4 regions of the Streptomyces sp. NPDC005761 genome follow, and region 1 is predicted to be linked to each of the others. Evidence: riboswitches for the same ligand, from Rfam matches in the RefSeq annotation. Region 1 holds a riboswitch; each other region holds the start of a gene.
The links. A riboswitch is a leader RNA that binds a small molecule or an ion and turns the genes downstream of it on or off. The one in region 1 is predicted to bind cyclic di-AMP.

Region 1 (5,659 bases):
CAGGCCTCCCACGAGACGCCGTACGAGCAGCAGGCCTCCTTCGACCCGTACGATCCGTACGAGCCCTACCGGACCGCCGAGTTCAGCCTCCCGGAGACGGACCTCGACGCAGAGGCCGCCGACGGCACCGGGTCCGAGCCGGACGACCACGCCCGGGACCACGGTTCCGCCGCAGCCACGGACTCCGCTCCGGCCGCCGGCCACCGCCCCGCGGGCCGCCCCGTCACCCGCAGTGGTGGCGGAAGCCGCAGCCGCAGGCGCTCCCCCGCGAAACGCTCCGCGCTCCTCACCGTCGCCGTTCCCTCCGCCTGTGTGATGAGCGTGGCGGGTATCGCCGCAGCCTCCGTGGGCGGAATGGGCGGCGGCGAGGAGAAGAAGGACGAGACCACGGCGATGGCCGCCGCCGACCCCGGCACGGTCAAGCCCGTCGCGGCCAACAACGCGCTGGACACCCAGCTGGCCAACCTCAGTGCCGACGCGGAGAACTTCGCCGATCGCGCCAGCCGCACCCAGGAGCGCATCGACCTGAAGGCGCGGCAGGCCGCCGAGAAGAAGAAGCGCGCGGACGAGGCCGCCCGCAAGGAGGCCCTGCGCCCCAAGTTCGTCATGCCGGTCAAGAACCACATGCTCAGCGCGTACTTCGGCCAGGCGGGCGTCAACTGGATGTCCGTGCACACCGGCATCGACTTCCCCGTCGACTACGGCACTCCGGTGATGGCGGCGACCGACGGCACCGTGCGCACACAGTTCAACACCGCGTACGGGAACATGGCCATCGTCACCGCGCCCGACGGCACCGAGACCTGGTACTGCCACCTCAGCAGCACCCGCATCCGCTCCGGCTCGGTCAAGGCCGGTGACGTCATCGCGCACTCCGGCGACTCGGGCAACTCGACCGGCCCGCACCTGCACTTCGAGGTGCGGCCCGGCGGCGGCGCGGCCATCGACCCGCTGCCCTGGCTCCGCAGCCACAACGTCAACCCGAACTGACCGGCACGGGCGGGCCGGCCGGGTGGGATCACCCCGGCCGGCGCGCCTGTCCGGGCGCTAGATCTTCTCGACCGGGGCGTACCGCAGCAGTAGCTTCTTGGGCCGCTCGTCCCCGAAGTCGACCGTGGCCTTCGCCTGGTCCCCGATGCCCTCGACCGCCGTCACCGTGCCCAGACCGAACTGGTCGTGGGTGACCCGGTCGCCGGCCACCAGCGTGATCGTCGGTTTGTCCGAGGTCCGCCGGGTCGCGAAGCCCGAGGGTCCGGAGCGTGACCGGGACGCGGAGAGCGACGAGGTGATGCCCGACGTAGGTCCGGCCGGGGCCACCATCGGGCCCTTGCGCTTCCACTCCAGGTGCTGGTCCGGGATCTCCTCCAGGAACCGCGACGGCGGGTTGTACGAGGGCTGGCCCCAGGCACTGCGCATGGCCGCCCGGGTGAGGTAGAGCCGCTCACGGGCGCGCGTGATGCCGACGTAGGCCAGCCTGCGCTCCTCCTCCAGCTCCTTGACCTGGCCGAGCGCCCGCATGTGCGGGAAGACGCCGTCCTCCATGCCGGTCAGGAAGACCACCGGGAATTCGAGGCCCTTGGCGGTGTGCAGCGTCATCAGCGTGACGACGCCGGAGCCGTCCTCGTCCTCGTCGGGGATCTGGTCGGCGTCGGCGACGAGTGCGACCTTCTCCAGGAATTCGGCGAGGGTGCCCGCACCCTCCTCCTCCGCCCGCTCCTGCTCGAACTCGAGGGCGACGGAGGCGAGTTCCTGAAGGTTCTCGATCCGGGTCTCGTCCTGCGGGTCGGTGGACGCCTGGAGCTCGGCGAGATAACCGGTCCGCTCCATGACGGCCTCCACCACGACCGCCGGTCCGGCGCCGGACTCCACGATCGTGCGGAGCTCCTCCATCAGCGTGTTGAACCGCTTGACGGCGTTGGCCGAGCGGGCTGCCATGCCGTACGCCTCGTCGACCCGGCGCAGTGCCTGCGGGAAGGAGATCTTCTCGCGCATCGACAGGGCGTCGATCATCGCCTCGGCGCGGTCGCCGATGCCGCGCTTGGGCACGTTCAGGATGCGCCGGAGCGGGACGGTGTCCTCGGGGTTGGAGAGGACCCGGAGGTAGGCCAGGACGTCCCTGACCTCCTTGCGCTCGTAGAAGCGCACGCCGCCGACCACCTTGTAGGGCAGGCCGACGCGGATGAAGATCTCCTCGAAGACACGTGACTGGGCGTTCGTGCGGTAGAAGACGGCGACGTCGCCCGCCTTCGCGTCCCCGGAGTCCGTGAGCCGGTCGATCTCGTCCGCGACGAACTGTGCCTCGTCGTGCTCGGTGTCCGCGACGTATCCGGTGATCCTGGTGCCGGCGCCCGCGTTGGTCCAGAGGTTCTTCGGGCGGCGGCTCTCGTTGCGCTCGATGACCGCGTTGGCCGCGGACAGGATCGTCTGGGTGGAGCGGTAGTTCTGCTCCAGCATGATCGTGGTCGCGTCGGGATAGTCCTCCTCGAACTGGAGGATGTTGCGGATGGTCGCGCCGCGGAAGGCGTAGATCGACTGGTCCGCGTCACCCACGACGCACAGCTCGGCGGGGGCGTCCTCGGGGCCGGCCGGGCCGACCAGCTCCCGTACGAGCGTGTACTGGGCGTGGTTGGTGTCCTGGTACTCGTCGACGAGGACGTGCCGGAAGCGGCGGCGGTAGTGCTCCGCGACGTCGGGGAACGCCTGGAGCAGGTGCACCGTCGTCATGATGATGTCGTCGAAGTCCAGGGCGTTGGCCTCGCGCAGACGGGACTGGTACAGCGCGTAGGCCTGGGCGAGCGTCTTCTCGAAACCGTCCGTGGCCTGTCCGGCGAAGGTCTCCTCGTCGATCAGCTCGTTCTTCAGGTTCGAGACCTTCGCCGTGAACGACTTCGGCGGGAAGCGCTTCGGGTCGAGGTCGAGATCCCGGCACACCAGGGCCATCAGCCTCTTCGAGTCGGCCGCGTCGTAGATCGAGAACGAGGAGGTGAAGCCGAGCCGCTTCGACTCGCGGCGCAGGATCCGTACGCACGCGCTGTGGAAGGTCATGACCCACATGGCGTTGGCCCGCGGACCGACGAGCTGCTCGACGCGCTCCTTCATCTCGCCGGCGGCCTTGTTGGTGAAGGTGATCGCCAGGATCTGGCCCGGGTGCACCCCGCGCTCGGCCAGCAGATGGGCGATGCGGTGGGTCAGCACGCGGGTCTTGCCGGAACCGGCGCCGGCCACGATGAGCAGCGGGGACCCGGCGTGCACGACGGCTGCGCGCTGCTCGGTGTTCAGCCCGTCCAGCAGCGCGGCCGCGTCGATGACCGGGCGGTGGGCCCCGTCGCGGTAGTACGCGTCGCGGGGCGGCGGGGGTCCGTCGAAAACGCCCGCGAAAAGGCCCTCCGGCACCGCTTCGGGTGCGGAGTCCTCGGGGGGCGGCGGGGGCCCTTCCTCCGTGTGCTGGAGGCCGGCCAGGAAACTGTCGTCAAAGAGGCTGCTCATCGCTGTCCGAGTCTAGGCCGCCGCACTGACACTCCGGGGCCGAGTGACGAAGCACGCAGGCACGGACGGGCACACAGAGCGAGCACGCGACCTCGGCGGGTGGAGGGATCCCTGCCCCACCTGCCCCGCCGCGCCCGGATCCGCCGAGGTCACGAAAATGTATCGGGCATATCGAACATCAACCTTCACAGCGACACCATGAGTTGGCTAGCGTGCTCGTTCGGGCGGCCCGTACCCCCAGAGGCGATCCACGCCGAACGGGCGTCCACGCCGAATCCGGGCTGCCCGTGCAGGAGTCCGGAACCGGGGACCCACACGCATCACCGGGGTGAATCGGTCCGCATCCTCCACCAGGACCGTAGGGCAGCCTTCCGTTCCGCCCGAACCCGACAGCTAACCCGGTAGGCGGTCCACGGAAGGAGATGCCGGCCTTGGCGTCGCATCGCAAACCGCGCACCCGTGTGCGCAATTCCGGCCCGGCGGTCGGGCTCACGACGGCCGCGCTGGCGTCGGTGACCCTGCTGTCCACGCAGAGCGCACTGGCGGCCCCGGCCCCCAAGCCCAGCATCGAGGACGTGCAGAAGAAGGTCGACGACCTCTACCGGCAGGCCGGTACCGCGACCCAGCAGTACAACCAGGCGAAGGAGGCGACGGCCAAGCAGCGCTCCAGGGTGGACACGCTGCTGGACGACGTCGCCCGGCGCACCGAGAAGCTGAACGAGGCCCGCAGGACCCTCGGCACGTACGCCGCCGCCCAGTACCGCGGCGGCACCCTCGCCCCGACGGCCACCTTCTTCCTGGCCGACGACCCGCAGTCGTTCTTCGACCAGAACCACCTCATGGACCGGATGACCGAGCGCCAGCAGCGCGCCGTCTCGGACTTCCGTACGCAGCAGGCGAAGGCGTCGGAACAGCGGGCCGAGGCCGTGGTGAGCCTGGAGACGCTCACCGAGTCGCAGGCGACGCTGCGCACGAGCAAGCAGAGCGTCCAGACGAAGCTGTCCGAGGCCCGTGGTCTGCTGTCGAAGCTGACCGCCGAGGAGAAGGCGCGGCTGGCCGAGCTGGAGCGGAAGAAGGAGGCGGAGGCCAAGCGCAAGGCGGCGGAACTGGCGAAGAAGCAGGCCGCCGCGAAGGCCGAGGCCGAGCGCAAGGCCGAGGAGGCCGCCGAGGAGGCCGGCAGCGGTACGGGGGCGGACACCGGTACCGGTTCAGGGTCGGGTGCGGACGCCGAGGCCTCGACCAAGGCCGAGAAGGTCATGGCGTTCGCCAGGGCGCAGCTCGGCAAGCCGTACGTCTGGGGAGCGACCGGCCCGGCCTCGTACGACTGCTCGGGGCTCACCCAGGCGGCCTGGAAGGCGGCCGGCGTCGACATACCGCGGACCACCTGGGACCAGGTGAACGTCGGCACCCGGATCGCCACGGCCGATCTGCAACCCGGTGACCTGGTGTTCTTCTACGACGACATCAGCCACGTCGGCATCTACAAGGGCGACGGCATGATGATCCACGCGCCGAAGCCGGGGGCGGACGTGCGCGAGGAGTCGATCTACTACATGCCGATCTACGGGAGCGTGCGGCCGGCCTGACCCGCCTCCTCACCTCCGAGGGGCCGGGCACGGGACGGCCATTCCCTCGTTGCCGCCGGGTGCGCCTTCGTCGCGTGTCGCCTTCCTGGCGCGCGGAAGGGGCTCCGGCCGGCAGGTGACCGGCCGGTGCGCGGAAACCGTCCTGGCGCCGGGCCTTGCCCCTGACCCATGGGGCAGGGCTTAGCGTCCGGCCATGAACACGACGCATCGTCTCGTACGCCTGGTCCGCCGCCCCGACGGACTGCCGGCCCCCGGGGACTTCACCCTGGCAGCGGCTCCCGTTCCCCGCCCCGAGGGCGGCCAGGTGCTCGTCCGCAACACCCACTTCCTCGTCTTCCCGGGCCTGCGCACCCTCATCGGGGGTGAGACGGGCGATGTCCCGCTGCCGCCCCTGCACCCCGGCGAGCCCCTGTTCGGCCCCGCGATCGGTGAGGTGGTCGACGGGCCGCTGGAGAAGGGCCGGCTGGTGCTGCACCTTCAGGGCTGGCGGGAGTACGCGGCGCCTGCCGTCGCCGAGTGCCGGCTGCTGGACGGCACCCTGCCCGACCCCGTGGCGCATCTCGCCCAGGGCTCCTCGGCCTACGGCG
Region 2 (5,659 bases), on a different contig from region 1:
TTCACGGCCGTGATGGACGACGCGCACAGCGGAGGCGGACTGATGTGGGACTTCGGGCGGACGCTGGTGAAGCAGGCCGTCGCCAACCGCTGAGCACCGGCGCGGTCGGCTGCGCGGACACTTTTGCCTCGGAGGCAAGAAATTTGCCTCCGAGGAAAGATCCTGGCCCAATGAAGGTATGAATCCTCCAGAAGGAGGGGCGGCCGACGAGCTGCCCGGGGTCGCTCCACGCCTGCGCGATCTGCGCCGCAGCCGTGGTCTCACCCTGGAGACCGCCGCCCAGCGGGCCGGACTCTCGCCCGCCCACCTGTCACGGCTCGAAACGGGCCGGCGCCAGCCCTCCCTGCCGATGCTGCTCGGACTCGCCAGGATCTACGGTACGACGGTCTCCGAGCTGCTCGGTGAGATTCCCCCCGAACGTGACGCGATCGTCCGCGGCCGCAGGTTCGAGGGCGCCGAGGCCGACGGCTGGATGTACCAGCAGGCCGGTGGCCCCGGCCGGGCGATGCAGGCCCTGCGCGTCCGGGTCCCGCACGGCGCCCAGGGCGACCTGGTGCGCGTCCACCCCGGGGAGGAGTGGCTGTACGTCCTGGCCGGGAACCTCAGGGTGACCCTCGGGGAGACGGTCCACGACCTGGCTCCCGGTGACAGCGCGCACTTCGACTCACTCACTCCGCACCGGATCGCAGCCCTGGACCACGACGGTGCCGAGTTGCTCTTCGTTCACACCCTGCTGCAGAGCCCCGCCGCCGAGCTGTGTCTCGGCAGCGGGATCCACCGTCGCTGAGGCGCCGTCCCCGCCACCGGCCCGCCGGTCGCCAGAGAGGACCTGTCATGTCCGATTCCGAGAATTACGACCCGCTCAGCCCCGCGCGGCCCAAGAAGTACGACCCGCAGGAGAAGAAGATGCCCCGCGGGCTCGTCATCAGGCTCTTCGCCTACCTGGTGGCCGGGCACGTCGTCGCGGGCTTCCTCTACCTGCTCTTCGCCGTGGGGATGCACAACCAGTAGCCGTGGGCCCCGCCCGTCCGGTCAGACCTCGTCGAGCAGGCGCTCGCGCAGCCGCTCCCGCGTGGCAGGGGTGATCTTGAGGCCGTCGGCGAGGTAGCGGTCGGTGCTGCCCCATGTCTCGTCGATGGTGGTGAAGGCGGCGGCGATGTAGTCGGGGTGGGCGCCGAAGAGCGGATTGAGCAGCTCCATCACCTCGGGAGACATGCCGGCGGCGGAGGTGTCGCTGCGGCGGATCTTGTAGCGGCGGTGAGCGTCATTGGACTTGAGGTAGTCGGCCTCGATGGCTTCGCGCTCGACGCCGACAGCGAGCAGGGAAACCGCGATCGAGAGCCCCGCGCGGTCCTTGCCCGCGGCGCAGTGCATCAGTGCGGGCACGCTGTTCTCGGCCAGGGCGTGCAGCACCCGGCTGTGCTCGGCCGTCCGCTCCAGGATCATCCGGCGGTACGAAGCGATCATGCGGTGGGTCCCCTTGCCGCCGGCCAGGATCGACCGCAGCTCGTCCATGTCGCCGTCGCGCACCATCCGCCAGAACTCCGCGCCGTCCGCCGGGTCGCTGAGCGGGATGCTCACATTGCGTACGCCCGGCAGCTCCACGTCCAGGCCGTCCAGCTTGTGGTCGGCCACATTGCGGAAGTCGAAGACGGTGTGCAGGCCGAGACCGCTGAGGAACACGGCGTCCTCGGCCGTGGCGTGAGCCAGGTGACCACTGCGGTAAAGGCGTCCGTAGCGCACCCGGCGGCCGTCCGAGGTGGGCAGGCCGCCCACGTCGCGGAAGTTGCGGACCCCCGCCAGCACGGGCTCCGTCGACGGGGTCTGCGGCACCTGCTGCGTCACGGTCACTCCTGGAGGCTCTGCCGCCGGCGCGTGTCGCCCGCGGGTCCACTCTCGTGACGATACGACATTGATTCCTCAGGCAATCATCTTGGGCGGGCCGCCACTTCGAGGCCGCGCGTCGATCCGTGGCCGCCCGGGCGGGAGGGGCTGGATCCGCCCCGGCGCCCCGACGACGGACGGCGCGATGAGCATGACATGTCCGTATTGAGCTCTTTTATTCGAACATGCCCTGCTTGTGCGGGAGATGATCCCCCTCTCGTGAGCGGGATCATATCCGTGACGGTGTGTGGCGGCGGGGCGGCTGGGTATTCCGTGCGCCGCGCGGAAAGCCAAGATCCGTAATCCACGGAGTGTGACCGGAATTCCTCGCGGATTTTCCGGAGCGGAATCCCGTACGGAACCTGTGGCTTGTTTCCGCCGTCCCGGCTCGCTTACGTTCGCTGCAATCCGGACGGACCGCCTAATCCTGCCGCCGCCCGGAATTCGCACCCACTCACCGCGTGGCAGGAGCGGGGGAACCAGGTAAGCCGCCGACCGGGAAACCGGCCGGCTCGGGGTGAAGTCGCGCCAGTCGCGACCGGACATCTCCAGTCCGAACCCGACAGCTCACCTCGTAGGCGCCGGAGAGGAAAACCTTCATGCCCATATCGGGTAAGCACCGTCGTCCCAAGTCCAGCACCATTGCCCGTGGCGTCGTCGCCGCGAGCGCCGGCGGAGCCGTCATCGCGCTTCCGCTGCTCGGCGCCACCGGTGCCCACGCCGCGGAGCAGGCCGCTCCGGCCACCTCGAAGTCGGCCGCGGTGCACGCCGCCCCGGCCAAGCCGGTCGCGAAGAAGCAGGCCGGCACCACGACCTACTCCGTGGTCTCCGGCGACTACCTGTCGAAGATCGCTGCCGAGCACAAGCTCAAGGGTGGCTGGGAGAAGCTGTACCAGGACAACCGCAAGGTCGTCGGCGACAACCCGAGCCTGATCTTCCCGGGCATGAAGCTGACCCTCGGCGGCAAGGCCTGGGGCCACACCTCGACCACCTCCACGGGCTCCACCACCCCGTCGAAGGCTCCGTCGGCCCCGGTCAAGACCGAGACGAAGGCCTCCCCGGCCTCCGACTCCTCCTCCGACGCCTCGTCGTCCGAGGAGACCTCGGCGCCGGCCGCCCAGAGCAACGACTCCGGTTACGTCCACCCGGTCCCGGGCAACCACACCACCGCCTACCGCGCCTCCGGTGCCAACTGGTCCAGCGGCAGCCACACCGGCATCGACTTCCCCGTGTCCACCGGCACGAGCGTGAAGGCGATCACCTCCGGCACCGTCGTCACCGCCGGCTGGGGCGGCGCGTACGGCAACGAGGTCGTCATCAAGCACGCCGACGGCCACTACTCCCAGTACGGCCACATGTCCTCGCTCTCCGTCTCGGCCGGCCAGACCGTGACCGCGGGCCAGCAGGTCGGCCTGTCCGGCGCCACCGGCAACGCCACCGGCCCGCACCTCCACTTCGAGATCCGCACGGGTCCGGCGTACGGCTCGGACATCGACCCGATCGCCTACCTGGCGTCGCACGGCGTCAACGTCTGATCCGGGCAACACCGGTCCGGTGACCCGGGCCTGAGCAATGCATAGAGGGACGGTGCGCGGCGGCGCACCGTCCCTCTGCCGTTGCCCGCGCCGGGCTGCGGTGCTGAGCGGCGACCGCACTTATTCCCCCTTTACCAAAAACTGACCGGGTGGTCTATCTCACCACCCGTCAACCCCATATTACGGTCGCGTAGGTCACATTCGGCGGTGCAGGATAGGCCCTTGTGGCAGACGATTCGAACAACATCCAACAGGGCGTCATCAACCGACACGGCGTCATCGGGTCGTACGCGGCGATCGGCGACAGCTTCACCGAGGGAGTCGGTGACCCCGGCCCGGGCGGCACCTTTCTCGGCTGGGCGGACCGGTTCGCGGTACTTCTCGCGGACCAGCTCCCGGACTCCGGCGCACCGACGGGCGGCGCGGTATCCGCACACGGGAACTTCCGGTACGCCAATCTCGCCGTACGAGGTCGCCTCCTCGACCAGATCGTCGAGGAGCAGGTGCCGCGCGCCAAGCTGCTCGCCCCGGATCTGGTGAGCTTCTGTGCCGGCGGCAACGACATCATCCGGCCGGGCACCGACCCCGACGACGTGGCCGAGCGCTTCGAGCGAGCGGTCGCCGATCTGACCGGGTCGGTCGGCACCGTCATGGTCACCACCGGGTTCGACACCCGCAACGTTCCCGTGCTGCGCCACCTGCGCGGCAAGATCGCCACCTACACCGCTCATGTGCGGTCCATCGCCGACCGCTACGACTGCCCGGTCCTCGACCTGTGGTCCCTGCGCTCGGTCCAGGACCGGCGGGCCTGGGACAACGACCGGCTGCACCTCTCGGCCGAAGGACACACCAGGGTCGCGCTGCGCGCCGCCCAGGTCCTCGGCATCGACGTGCCCGCCGACCCGGACCAGGAGTGGCCGCCGCAGGCACAGCGGCGAACGCTCGAAGTACGGCGCGACGACATCCAATGGGCGCGCGAGTACCTCGTCCCGTGGATCGGCCGGCGGCTGCGCGGCGAGTCCTCGGGGGACCACGTGGCGGCCAAGCGGCCCGATCTGCTGCCGCTCTGAGGGGTCCGCTGTCCTCAGTCGCCCGGGGAACCCGGGGCGGCCGAGGACGGCGGCGACGCGGGTATGCGCTCCAGCACCCCGCCCGCGAAGACGTCGTACAGCGGCAGCGTCTCCAGATGCACATAGCCGATGTGGCAGTCGCAGACGGCGAGCGGGCAGGCCCGGGGCGTCAGTGCCGCGCGGTAACTGCCGTCGTAGAGATTGCCGAGCCCGGTGCGGACGAAGTGGCAGCGGCGCACCGTGCCCTCGCCGTCCACGGAGATCACCGACTCACCGGTCCGGCAGGGCACACCCGCCGAGCGGTGCGGATGGCGGCTGTACGGGAACAGCGGGTCGATCGCCGTCCACCGCTCCGCTTCCCCGTCCGTGTAGGTGTGACCCTCGGCGGCGTTGACCCAGAGGTAGACCTCGTCGGGAAGAGCAGCCCGCAGCCGCCGCGCCTCGCCGAGGTGTCCCTCCAGCCCGACCACGCCCACGCTGTGACGGATCCCCAGGGACACCAGCTCCCCGCACCGGCCGAGGAACCGCTCGTACGGTGTCTGACCCGGGTGGTACGTGCACCACAGCGCAATCTTGTCGCGGCCCGCGACGCCCGCCGCGGCCAGCCACTGCGTACGGCCGCTGAGGTTTGTCTGGACCGCCACCCGGCGGACGTGCGGCAGCCGGGCCAGCTCCACCACCGCCCGGCGGTACCAGGAGCGGACGAGAGCCTCGCCCCACGGGGTGAACAGCACCGAGATCCGGTCCCCGGTCTGCGCCGCCGCCCACGCCGTGAAGCGCTCCAGCGCGGCCCGGTCGGCCCGCAGCTGCTCCCGGCTGTCGCGCCGCTTGGCGAACGGACAGTACGGGCAGTCGTAATCGCACGAGGCGAGTGGACCGCGGTAGAGAATCGTCAGGTCCATGCGAGGCTCACTTCAGCTCGTACGCGGCCATCGCGGCCCGCACGGCAGGGGAGAAGAGGTCGGGTCCCAGCGCGTCGGAGTGGGCGAGCCCCTCGGCCGTCAGGCGGAGCAGGCCATCGGCCGCCGCGTCCTCGTCGAGCCAGCCCCGGGCCTCGAACCGGGCGAGCTCCTCGGGGAAGTCCTCGTCGGGGCTCGTACCGAAGCGGTCGCGGTACTCGGACAGGCGCAGCCCCTCGGCCTGCAGGACGGACTGCAGGAGATGGCGGCG
Region 3 (5,659 bases), on a different contig from region 1:
CTTCCTGTTCCGGAGACGCGACTTCGGGGGCATCGTCGACGGCGTGGTCGTCGCCGGCTTCACCGCGACGGGTTTCGCCTTCACCGAGAACATCCTCTATCTGGGCAACGCCTTCGGCGAGGACCAGCAGATGGGCTCGGGCTTCGCCTCGGTGACGGCGGCGACGTTCTTCGTACGTGCGGTGATGTCGCCGTTCGCCCATCCGCTCTTCACCGTACTGACCGGCATCGCCTTCGGGATCGCCGCGAGCAGTGCGCCCCATCAGCGTCTGAGGCGCCTGGCGCTGCCGCTCGTGGGCCTGCTCCTGGCGATGGGCATGCACGCCCTGTGGAACGGATCGTCCTCGTTCGGCCCGTACGGCTTCTACGCCGTGTACGGCGCCTTCATGGTCCCGGCCTTCGGGCTGGTGACCTGGCTGGCGATCTGGGCCCGCCGACGCGAGCTGCGCACGCTCGGCGTCGAACTGCCGGCGTACGCGACGGCCGGCTGGCTGTCCCCCGCCGAACCTCTCGCCCTCTCCTCGATGCGGGCCCGCGGCATGGCCAGGGACATCGCTCGCCGACGCGCGGCAGCTGACGGCCCGTACGCAAGGCCCCACGGCCACGCGCACTCGGGCCACGCTCCCACGCACGCCCATGGCGCCTCGCACCCCCACCACCGCATGCCCGCCGCGGCACGGAAAGAGGTGAAGGCCCGGGGCAGGGCGGCGGCCCGCACGGTGGCCGAGTACGAGTCGTTCGCGACCTCACTGGCATTTCTGCGCCGGCAGGCCCGCCGCGGCACGGCGGGCCCGGACTTCACCGAACGCGAGCGGGAGCTGCTGCACCACCTGTGGCAGCGCAGGGAGACGGCCGGCCCCGCCCTCGCGTACGCGGCGCAGGCCACGGGGCGTCTGCGCCCCCGGCCCGTGCCCGCGGTGCGCCGGCCGTACCCGCACCCCTCGTACCCGTACGACGGGCATCCCTACAGCGCGCCTGCGTACACGGCCGCGCCGTACACGAACCCGCCGCGCCCCCCGTACACGGACACGCACGGGTACGGACCGCAGGGCTGAGAGCTGTCCCGCTCAGGCGGAAGCCTCCGTGAGGTCCGCGAGCTCCTGGTCCGTCAGCCGCAGACCGGCGACGGCCACCAGCGCGGGGAGCTGCTCGACCGTCCGGGCCGAGGCGATCGGTGCGGCCACGGTCGGCCGGGCGGCCAGCCAGGCCAGCGCCACGGTCGCGATCTCCGCGTCGCGCTCCTCGGCCACCTTGTCGAGCGCGGCGAGCACCTTCTGTCCGCGCTCGGACTCCAGGTGTGCCCCCGCGCTCCCGGCCCGGGCGCTCTCCACGGCCGTGCCCGGACGGTACTTGCCGGTGAGGAAGCCGGAGGCGAGGGCGAAGTACGGGACGGCCGCGAGCCCGGCATCGGCGGCGGTGTCCTGGAGCTCGCCCTCGTACGTGTCCCGGGAGACGAGGTTGTAGTGCGGCTGCAGGGCCACGTATCGGGCGAGCCCCTCGCGCTCGGAGAATTCCAGCGAGGCGCGCAGGCGCTGGGGGCTGATGTTGGACGCGGCGATCTCCCGGACCTTGCCGTCCTTCACCAGTTGGTCGAGGGCGGTGATGATCTCCTCGACCGGGACGGACTCGTCGTCGAAGTGCGTGTAGTAGAGGTCGATGTGGTCGGTGCCCAGCCGGCGCAGCGACTCCTCCGCGGCGGCCTTGATGGTGGTGGCCGAGAGCCCCTTGTACGCGGGGTGGGCGCCGACCTTGGTGGCCACGACGATGTCGGACCGGTTGCCGCGTGCGGCGAGCCACTTGCCGATGAGGGTCTCGGACTCGCCGCCCTCGTTGCCGGGGATCCAGGCCGAGTAGGAGTCGGCGGTGTCGACGAAGTTACCGCCGGCCGCCGCGTACGCGTCGAGGACGGCGAAGGACTGCGCCTCGTCGGCGGTCCAGCCGAAGACGTTGCCTCCGAGGGCGAGAGGGAAGACCTGAAGGCTGGAGGAACCGAGCGTGCGAAGAGAAGTCATGGGTGCAACAACGGCTTCCACCAGGCCCCTATTCCGTGGCCTCTGCATCTGAACTACTGCCACGGGCGGACGCGGACGGACCGGCAGCCCTGACGTCGGGGGGTGAGCGTCAGGGCTGCCGGGGTCACGTGGGCCGGAGGAGGCCGTCGTGCGGGGAACGGGCTCAGACCGTCAGGCCCCGGGCGCGCAGCCAGGCCATCGGGTCGATGCCGGCGCCGTCCGCGGTGTGGACCTCCAGGTGGAGGTGCGGGCCGGTCACGTTGCCGGTCGCGCCCACGCGTCCGATGGTGTCGCCCGTCGTGACCTTCTGGCCGATGCTGACGTCGATCGAGGACTGGTGGCAGAACCACACCTCGGTGCCGTCCTCCAGCTCCAGGACCGTGCGGTAGCCGTAGGAACCGGAGTAGCCGGCCGACTTGATCGTGCCGGTGTGAACGGCCTTGATCGGGGTACCGGTCGGCGCCGCGAAGTCGAGGCCCGTGTGGTAGCCGGAGGACCACATGGAGCCGGCCTCGCCGAACGTCGAGGTGATCGTGTACGAGGAGGTGGGGATGGCGTAACTGGCTGCGAGCTTGGCGAGCCGCAGCGCCTCCGCCTTCTTCGCCGCCTCCTCCGCCGCCTTCTTCTTCTCGGCGGCGATCTTGGCCTCGGCGGCGTCCTGCTGCTTCTTCGCCTCGGCGGCGGCCTTCTCCGCGGCCGCCTTCTCCGCGGCCGCCTTGACCTCGGCGTCGGCGGCGTCCTGCTGCTGCTCGGCCTGCTGGAGGATGCGGGCCCGGAGTGCCTCACCGGCGTCGGTGGTGCCCTGCTCGGCCTCGGCGGTGGTGATGCCGGCAGTCGTCAGCGGGGCGGAAGCGGTCTCGGCCGCCGTCTTGTCCGCCGCGGATTCGGACCCGCCCGAGAACAGTGCGCCGACGCCCGGGAGGGACTTGGCGTCGGGAAGATTGTCCGCGATGGAATCGGGAAGAGAGATGGAGACCGGCGGCTTGCTCTGGGCGGTGGCCATGCCACCCGCACCGACGGCCGCGATGACGCCGACCCCGAGGACGGTGGAGCTGCGGGCCAGACCATTGCGCTGCTTGGCGACGCGGTGCTTGCCGCGCACAGGGCGGATGGACTCCTCGGTGGGGTTCCATTCCTCCCAGGTCCTCTCGGGCCCGGCCTCGTCGGCGCGGAAGTCGTTTCCGAAGTCGCTGCCCCGATCGGTCGCGTAGTCGGCCCCGTACTCCGTACCGAAAACGGTGGCGGGCCGGGTAGCGAAGTCATCGCCGTACTCGGGCCCGAACCGGGAGGGAGCCTCGGGGGCAGGCTTGTTGGACGCCACGTGGGCGCACTCCTTTCCTTCCTTCTCGCCTACCGGGTTAGCTGACGGGTTCGGAGCAGGAAGGTCTCCTACGGGCCCCTCCGTCTTATGGCAAGACAAAGATGCCCGATTCACCCCATGTAGGTGGTTCCCCGGTTCCCTTGCGGAATTCGGCGCTCGCGCACGGTGCCGCCACTGACGGCGGCTGGGACAACCGCGCTGCGTTATCGAACGTTAATAGACACCGGGGTCCGATTCCAAGCTGTTCCCACTGATCGTTCACGTCCTTGGCCTGGACTTTACGGGACACAACCGGGTGGAATCGGGCGAGTTGATCGCCCCTCAACCGCCTGCCGATTTCTGACGTTACGTCAAATGTTATGCGGAGTGGTGCCCTTCGGTTACGGACGGTGGCATCCCGGCCGGCCGCTCCAACACACCCGTCACCGCGGGGCTCCGGTGCCGCACCACACTCGTCGTCCCGAAGCTCCGGCTCACTCGCCGCCGTCGCCCAGACCGACGATCTTCACGGTCCTGCGCCGGTCGGGCTGGCCCTCGGCCGGCCGCACGACCGCGAGCAGGGCCATGTCGTCCGTGGACTCGCCCCCCGTGTGCAGCCGCACGTCGTCGGTCAGCGCGGAGAGCAGTTCCTCGGGACCCGGGAAGATCCGTCCGCGCAGCCGCTCGGCGGGGTCGTAGAAGACCCCTTCGGCATTACGGGCCTCGGAGAGGCCGTCCGTATAGAGGAGGAGCGTCGCCCCGGGGGGCAGATCCCACTCGTCGGCCCGGTCCGGCCACACCCCGAGGTCCATCCCCAGCGGCAGCGCGGGAACCGACGGGCCCAGCACGTCCAGAGCCCCGTCCGTATGCAGCAGCAGCGGCTCGGGGTGGCCCCGGTTCACGATCCGCACCCGGTCCGAGTCCGGCGGGACCTCGGCGAGCACCGCGGTGATGAACCCCTCGAACGCGTCGAGCCCACCGCGCCGGTCCGACTCCCGCGCCAGCGCACGCTCCAGCCGCCGCGCCACACCTTCGAGCGTCTCCTCCTGCTCGGCCGCCTCCCGGAAGGCGCCGATGACCACCGCCACCGCCTCCACGGCGTCCAGCCCCTTGCCGCGCACGTCCCCGACCACCAGCCGCACCCCATGAGGGCTGTCCGTCACCGAGAACAGGTCACCGCCGACGAACTCGTCCGCCTGCGCCGCCTCGTACCGAGCCGCCACGTGCAGCCCGCCGATCCGGTCGGACGGCGTCGGCAGCACCGCCCGCATGGCCGTCTCCGCGATGACGCGGGCCGAGGCCAGCTGCTCGTTGCTGCGTCGCACGACCCCGTTGATCACGACGGCGAGGACGGAGACGGTGAGGACGGTGAGCAGTTCGATGGAGGGCACGACCTGCAGCAGGTTCCCGCTGAGGACGCGCAGCCCGACGACCGCCAGCAGCGCGGCGACACCGGTACGGATCGTGCTGGCCCGCGAGAAGAACGGCGCAGCGATCAGCGGAGCTGCCGCGAACAACGGGATGGCGGTGAACTTGGGCGGGGTCAGTGCGTCGAACAGCACGCCCCCGGCGATCATCAGCGTCGGCAGCGCCCTGACGAACCGGCGGGTCCGCACAACCCCGGCACGCCTCGTCCGCCGCTTCTCCCGCTTCCCCACCTGCTGGTCTCCTGCCCGGTGCATCCACGGCCGCGGACGGTACCGCGCACCACCCCCAGGCTTCCCGCAGCAGGGTCGCGGGGCGACTCCTCGTCGGCCAATGGGGGTACGTACGCGGCATGCGGCTTCCTACCGAGCGACCCGGCGGGCCGACGGCGCACAAACGAATCAGGCCCGGCACGCTGTATGCATGCCGGGCCTGATTCTTCAGTAGCGGGGACAGGATTTGAACCTGCGACCTCTGGGTTATGAGCCCAGCGAGCTACCGAGCTGCTCCACCCCGCGTCGGTAAACACAACTCTACGGCATGTTCGAGGCACTCATGACCACCCGGCGCGCACGCCCCCGCAGACGGCGCTCGGCCCGGCCCGCCGACCGCGCCCCCGCCGAGGACGCCCCTGTAGCCACTCGACGTGCAGTTCTCTCCCAACCACCGTCGATGGAGGGCGACACCATGCCGTCGAGACCGAACAGGCCGCCGCTGCGGCCCCCTTGTGCATCAGGAACACCTCACTCCCCACGACCGATCTTCGCCAAGTCGTCAAAGTGTCGAAAACGAGAAGGTGTTGCAAGGAACACGTGTTCTGCCGCAAGGTAACTGCTGCATCCCCCGGACCGGTGGGCTGCCCGTGCGAGCAGGCCCCGGAGCGCGCAGTCGCCGCGCCCCGCAAGCCACTCCCGGTCTCTCAT
Region 4 (5,659 bases), on a different contig from region 1:
CGGCATCGAGATCTCCGACCTGCTTCCCCTCCTGCCCCTGATCGCGGTGGGCCTGCTCACCGCACTCGGCTGTGCCCGGCCGCTCGCGGCACTCGGGCTCGGTGACGACGGCGCCCGCTCCCTGGGGCACCATCCCGGCCGGATCCGGCTCGTCGTCGCAGGAGCCGTCTCGCTGCTTGCCGGATGCGCCGTCGCCGTGGCCGGGCCCATCGCCTTCCTCGGGCTGTTCGCGCCCTATGCCGCCCGGGCGCTGGCCGGAGCGCGGATGGCCGCCCAACTCGTCCTGTCCGCCCTGGTCGCGGCCGATGTCATGATCATCGCGGACGTCCTCGCGCGGATCGTCATCCGTCCCTGGGAGACCCCGGTCAGTGTGCTGCTCGCCTTCGTCGGCGGCCCCCTGCTCGTGTGGATCGCCCGTTCCTCCCGGCTCTCCACGGCAGGGGCCGCGGCATGACGGACGTGCCCCCGCCCGACGGTGTCGTACTCCGCGCGAGGGAGTTGACGGACGTGACCCCGCCCGACAGCGTCGTACTGCGCACCGGAAGGCTGACAGACGTGACCCCGCCCGACGGTGTCGCGTCTCGCACCGGCGAACTGAAGGACGTGACCCCGCCGGACAGCGTCGTACTGCGCACCGGGACGCTGTCCTGGTTGCTCCCGAGGCGCAGCGCGCTCGCCGCCGCGCTGCTCCTTCCGCTGCTGGTCCTCCTCATCGCCCTGGCGGTGATGGCGAGTTCGACGGGAATGAGCCTGTCCGAGACCCTCTCGGGACTGCTCGGAACCGGCGATGCCGGCACCGTCATGATCGTGCGCGAGTTCCGGCTGCCCCGCATCTTCACCGGCCTGCTGGTCGGCGCCGCCCTCGGAATCGCGGGCTGTCTCACGCAGACCCTGGCCGGCAACCGGCTGGCCACCCCGGACCTGGTCGGGGTCAACGAGGGCGCCACCGCTGCCGTGGTCGCCGCCGCCGCGGGGTCCGCCACCGGCATGGTCGGCAACTGGTGGCTCGGGCCGGTCGGTGCCGTGGCCGCCGCGGTCCTGGTCGTCGTGTGCGCCGGAGGGGCGGGGACTGCCGGATACCGGTTGCTGGTGGCCGGGATCGGCATCTCCACCTTCATCGGTGCGGTGAGCGATCTGATCATGTCGCGCGAGAACGACAACGCGGCCGGCGGCGTGTTCCTCTGGGCCGTCGGCAGCCTCAACGGACGCGACTGGGACGCCTGCCTGCCGCTGGCCGTCGCCCTGCTGTTCCTCGTCCCGCTCTCGCTGGCCGCGGGACACCGCCTCCAACTGCTGCGCTTCGGCGACGAGGTGGCGAGCTCCCTCGGAGTCGACCTGCGGCGGGTACGTACCGTGGCGCTGGTCCTGGCCGTGCTGCTGGCGGGCACGGCCGTCGGGGTCGGCGGCCCCATCGCCTTCGTGGCGCTCGCCGCACCGATCCTCGCCCAGCGGCTGGCGGGCCCCACCCGCGTCCCGGTCACGGGCTCGGCGCTGACCGGAGCCGCGCTGATCGCCGCGGCCGATGCGATCGGACGCGTCGCCGCGCCGGTCGAACTGCCCGTCGGGGTCGTCACCAGCGTCCTCGGCGGCCCCTTCCTCCTGTGGGTACTGCTGCGGCCCGACCCGGCCGCCGGAAAGGCGTGAGCCGCACATGACCGAGAATCCGACCGGTACGAAGGCCGGTCTCGAAATCCGTGGCCTGCACGCCGGATACCCCGGCCGGCCCGTCGTCGAGAACGTCAACCTCACCGTCCCCGCCGGACAGGTCGTCGCAATCGTCGGCCCCAACGGCTGCGGGAAGTCGACCCTGCTGCGGACCGTCGCCCGGCTCCACCGCCCGGAGTCCGGCACGGTCCTGGTCGGCGGTACGGACATCTGGGAGACCGGCCGCCGCCGCGCCGCCCACCATGTCGCGCTGCTGCCGCAGTCGCCGCGCGCCCCCGAGGCGGTCACCGTGGCCGGCCTGGTGCGCTACGGCCGCAGCCCGCACCAGGGGCTGCTGCGTCAGTGGTCGCGCGAGGACGAGCAGGTGGTGCGCGACGCACTCGACGCCACCGGTACCACCGCACTGGCGGGGGAGCGCATCGACCGGCTGTCCGGCGGCCAGCGCCAGCGCTGCTGGCTCGCGATGGTCCTCGCCCAGCAGACCCCCGTCGTGCTGCTCGACGAACCGACCAGCGCCCTCGACCTCGGGCATGCCATCGAGGTCCTGGAACTCGTCCGCGAGGTCGCGGCCACCGGCCGCACCGTCGTCATGGTTCAGCACGACCTCGCGGCCGCCGCTCGGTACGCCGATCTGCTCGTCGCCATGAAGGGCGGCCGCGTGGTCACCACGGGCGCTCCCCGGGAGACGGTCGACGAAGCCCTGGTGAAGGAGCTGTACGCGCTCGACGCGGACATCCTCGCCGCGCCGGGCGACGGCTCACCGGTCGTCGTGCCGCGCACGCGTGCCGATGCGGCGGCACGGCCGACGCTCGCTCCGTAATGTCCTAACTTGGGCGATTATTCGGGCATGTAACGAATGCTGGTCCGTGCGGTATTCATTCGTGCCGCACCTCCTGGGAATCCGGCAAATCACCCGTTTCGGGCGCAGTGGTCAGCGTCACGTTTGCCGTGCCTGACGCGGAACCGGAGGCGTCGGTTCCCTGTCGCCCCAAGAAAGTTGACCCGCGCGCATGTGACCGGCGTCGCACATTTCCTTTCTTTGATCTTGCGAATCAATTGTGATCAGGAATTCCGGGCTTGTTCCGCCCGGCCTTTCTCGCTTACGGTCACCGTCAATCCGGATGGAACGCCGAATCCTGCCGCCGTCCGGTAACCCGACCACTTCACGTACGGCAGGAGCGGGGGACCCAGGTTTGCCGCCGTTCCGGAATACCGGAGCGGCTAGGGGTTAAGTCGCCATGTGCGGCCGGACATCTCCAGTCCGAACCCGACAGCTCACCTCGCAGGCGGCGGAGAGGAAAAGCGCCATGCCCATCAAGGGTCAGCACCGTCGTTCCAAGTCCACCCCCCTGACCCGCGGCCTCATCGCCGTGAGCGCGGGCGGAGCGGTTCTCGCGCTCCCCCTGATCGCTGCCGGATCGGCTTCCGCAGCGCCGGTCCAGTCGGTCGTCGCCGAAAAGGCCGCAGCCTCGACTTCCGTGGCCGGCAAGGCAATTGCCGTCAAGAAGGACGCGACCACCACCTATTCCGTGGTGTCCGGGGATTCGCTTTCCAAGATCGCCCGCGGGCATTCCCTCGACGGCGGCTGGGAGCAGCTGTACAAGGACAACCGGAGCGTTGTCGGCGGTAACCCCGACCTGATTCACCCGGGCCTGAAGCTGACCATCGGCGCCAAGTCCACGGCCGCCGCCCCCAAGGCTGCGACCAAGAGCGAATTCAAGGCGGAGAACGCGTCCGGCAGCGCCTCGCAGCCGTCGGCCGACCGTGCCGAGAGCACCGACCGCGCCGACCGTTCCGTGCGGACGGCGACGCCCGTCGCCGAGGAGACCGCCGAGACCACCCCCGCGCAGACCGCGACGGCGTACACCGACGACCTCGACGGCTGGATCAAGGAGTCCCTCGCAGTCATGGCCGAGCACGGCATCCCCGGCAGCTACGACAGCATCCACCGCAACATCATGCGCGAGTCCTCGGGCAACCCGCAGATCGTCAACAACTGGGACTCGAACGCGGTCGCCGGCACCCCGTCCAAGGGCCTGCTCCAGGTGATCCAGCCCACGTTCGACGCGTACCACGTGCCCGGCACCTCGCTGGACATCCTGGACCCCGTCGCCAACATCACCGCCGCGTGCAACTACGCCGCGGCGACGTACGGCTCGATCGACAACGTCTTCGGGGCCTACTGACCTACCGCGGTTCCGCCCCGGGCGGAGTCGTGAACAGGGGTGGAGGGGAGCTGAGCTGCTCCCTTCCACCCCTTTTGCCATGCCGTACAACCCTTGCGCCGCGGTGCCGGTCAAACAGGGCGCCAGGAGGCCAACGGGCTCCTCCTGGCGTCCCCCGGACTCGCCCGGTCGTCCTTGAACCGAGGAGCCGCTCGTGCGCACCTACCGTCCGGCCGCCGTTGTCGCGGCCTCATTCCTTCTGATCGCAGGGGCGGCCATCGCCGCGCCTGCCGCCTACGCGGGCACCCCCGGTGGAACGCGCGCGGCCGACCGCAACACCGATTTCAACGGCGACGGTTACGAGGACGTGCTCATCGGCGCGCCCGGCGGGACCATCGGCGGCAGCAAGGGCGCGGGCTACGTGAGCGTGCAGTACGGCGGCCCGGGCGGCATCGGTACCACCCGGGGCACGGTCCTCAGCCAGAACACCACCGGGGTGCCGGGTGCCGCCGAGGCAGGCGACGGCTTCGGCCGGGCCCTGACCACCGGCGACCTGGACGGGGACGGGTACGACGACGCGGTCGTGGGCCTCCCGGGCGAGGACATCGAGCCGGTGGCCGACGCGGGCGGCGCCGTCGTCCTGTGGGGCTCCGCCGAGGGGCTCTCCGGCGCCGGCAGCGACTGGCTGCAGGCCCAGGAGCCCGTCGCCGGCGCCGCGTTCGGCACCGCTCTCGCCGCCGCGCACTTCAGCCCCGACATCCCGGGCGACCAACTGGCCGTGACCGGCCGCACCGACCTCACCCTGTTCCAGTACGACGACGGGACCCGGCAGGATCCCGCCTCGCGCAGCAGCCTCGTACCCGGCACCCCGGGGCGCGAGATCGTGCCCCGCGCGATGACGACCGGCGACTACGACGGCAGCGGCCTCGCCGACCTGGTCATCTCCGGTGTCACCGCCGGCGAGGAGCCGGGCCACGGCTGGTCCGCGCTCTTCTTCGGCGAGGTCCAGGGACTGCGCTACGACCACGACCTGCGCGGCGGTCCGGCCGTCGCCTCGGGCGACATCGACGACGACGGCTACGACGACCTCGTCACCGGGGAGCCGCACAGCCCCGACGACGGCGGCGAGTCGATGACCGGCGGTGTGGTCGGCGTCTACTACGGCAGCGCGGGCGACGGACCGGTCGGCGCCGAGGGCCCGGGCACCCCGCCCGTGTGGTGGACGCAGGACACCCCCGGCGTCCCGGGCGGCTCGGAGACCGGCGACGGCTGGGGCGCCGACCTCTCCGTGGCGGACACCGATGGCGACGGGTACGCGGACGTGGCCGTCGGCGCTCCCGGCGAGGACATCGGCACGGTCGCCGACGCGGGGGCGGTATGGGTGCTGCGTGGCGCTGCCGAAGGGCTCACCGCCACCGGCGCCGCTTCGTGGGACCAGAATTCGGTCGACGTTCCGGGCGCAGCCGAGAAGGGTGACCGCTGGGGCGGCCAGGCGCGGCTGACCGACCCCGACAGGGACGGGCGCTCCGGTCTGCTGACCGCCGCGCCCGGCGAGAACGCCGGCGACGGCATCGTCTGGGCGTTCCCGGCCGGCACCGACGGGGTGACGGCCGCCGGGTCGTGGACCTTCGACGCCGGTACGTTCGGAGGTCCGGAGAAGGGCGCCGGATACGGGGCGGCGATCGACGAGTAGCAGCCCGGGGGAGCGGGCCGGGGTGGGCTCCGGGGACCTGCCCCGGTCCGCTCCCCAACCCGGGGGTGCGATGCCACTATGAACCTTTCATCCCGCGCGCTACCCTCCGCCGCATGATTTCCACGGTGGTCTGGGG

Region 2: it holds a riboswitch for cyclic di-AMP, as region 1 does, so the genes downstream of both, ABZ434_RS13810 (LysM peptidoglycan-binding domain-containing M23 family metallopeptidase) here and ABZ434_RS34615 (NlpC/P60 family protein) in region 1, are expected to answer to the same signal.
Region 3: it holds a riboswitch for cyclic di-AMP, as region 1 does, so the genes downstream of both, ABZ434_RS03825 (M23 family metallopeptidase) here and ABZ434_RS34615 (NlpC/P60 family protein) in region 1, are expected to answer to the same signal.
Region 4: it holds a riboswitch for cyclic di-AMP, as region 1 does, so the genes downstream of both, ABZ434_RS31120 (transglycosylase SLT domain-containing protein) here and ABZ434_RS34615 (NlpC/P60 family protein) in region 1, are expected to answer to the same signal.

Annotation. Positions count from the first base shown of each region.
Region 1 covers NZ_JBEXXX010000069.1:1,197-6,855, reverse strand. Annotated here, with positions in the region: gene ABZ434_RS34625 (M23 family metallopeptidase) at 1-990, shown strand, start outside; gene pcrA (DNA helicase PcrA) at 1,048-3,486, opposite strand; cyclic di-AMP (ydaO/yuaA leader) riboswitch at 3,745-3,910, shown strand; gene ABZ434_RS34615 (NlpC/P60 family protein) at 3,909-5,072, shown strand; gene ABZ434_RS34610 (NADP-dependent oxidoreductase) at 5,266-5,659, shown strand, end outside.
Region 2 covers NZ_JBEXXX010000011.1:137,076-142,734, forward strand. Annotated here, with positions in the region: gene ABZ434_RS13790 (aspartate aminotransferase family protein) at 1-93, shown strand, start outside; gene ABZ434_RS13795 (XRE family transcriptional regulator) at 179-787, shown strand; gene ABZ434_RS13800 (DUF6126 family protein) at 835-1,011, shown strand; gene ABZ434_RS13805 (tyrosine-protein phosphatase) at 1,033-1,845, opposite strand; cyclic di-AMP (ydaO/yuaA leader) riboswitch at 2,326-2,478, shown strand; gene ABZ434_RS13810 (LysM peptidoglycan-binding domain-containing M23 family metallopeptidase) at 2,484-3,419, shown strand; gene ABZ434_RS13815 (SGNH/GDSL hydrolase family protein) at 3,644-4,489, shown strand; gene ABZ434_RS13820 (STM4011 family radical SAM protein) at 4,504-5,391, opposite strand; gene ABZ434_RS13825 (STM4012 family radical SAM protein) at 5,399-5,659, opposite strand, start outside.
Region 3 covers NZ_JBEXXX010000002.1:352,798-358,456, reverse strand. Annotated here, with positions in the region: gene ABZ434_RS03835 (PrsW family glutamic-type intramembrane protease) at 1-1,054, shown strand, start outside; gene ABZ434_RS03830 (aldo/keto reductase) at 1,067-2,011, opposite strand; gene ABZ434_RS03825 (M23 family metallopeptidase) at 2,175-3,332, opposite strand; cyclic di-AMP (ydaO/yuaA leader) riboswitch at 3,344-3,497, opposite strand; gene ABZ434_RS03820 (PP2C family protein-serine/threonine phosphatase) at 3,806-4,969, opposite strand; tRNA gene ABZ434_RS03815 (tRNA-Met) at 5,181-5,254, opposite strand.
Region 4 covers NZ_JBEXXX010000049.1:11,523-17,181, reverse strand. Annotated here, with positions in the region: gene ABZ434_RS31135 (iron ABC transporter permease) at 1-454, shown strand, start outside; gene ABZ434_RS31130 (iron ABC transporter permease) at 595-1,644, shown strand; gene ABZ434_RS31125 (ABC transporter ATP-binding protein) at 1,652-2,485, shown strand; cyclic di-AMP (ydaO/yuaA leader) riboswitch at 2,783-2,967, shown strand; gene ABZ434_RS31120 (transglycosylase SLT domain-containing protein) at 2,973-3,851, shown strand; gene ABZ434_RS31115 (esterase) at 4,045-5,523, shown strand; gene ABZ434_RS31110 (dihydrodipicolinate reductase) at 5,637-5,659, shown strand, end outside.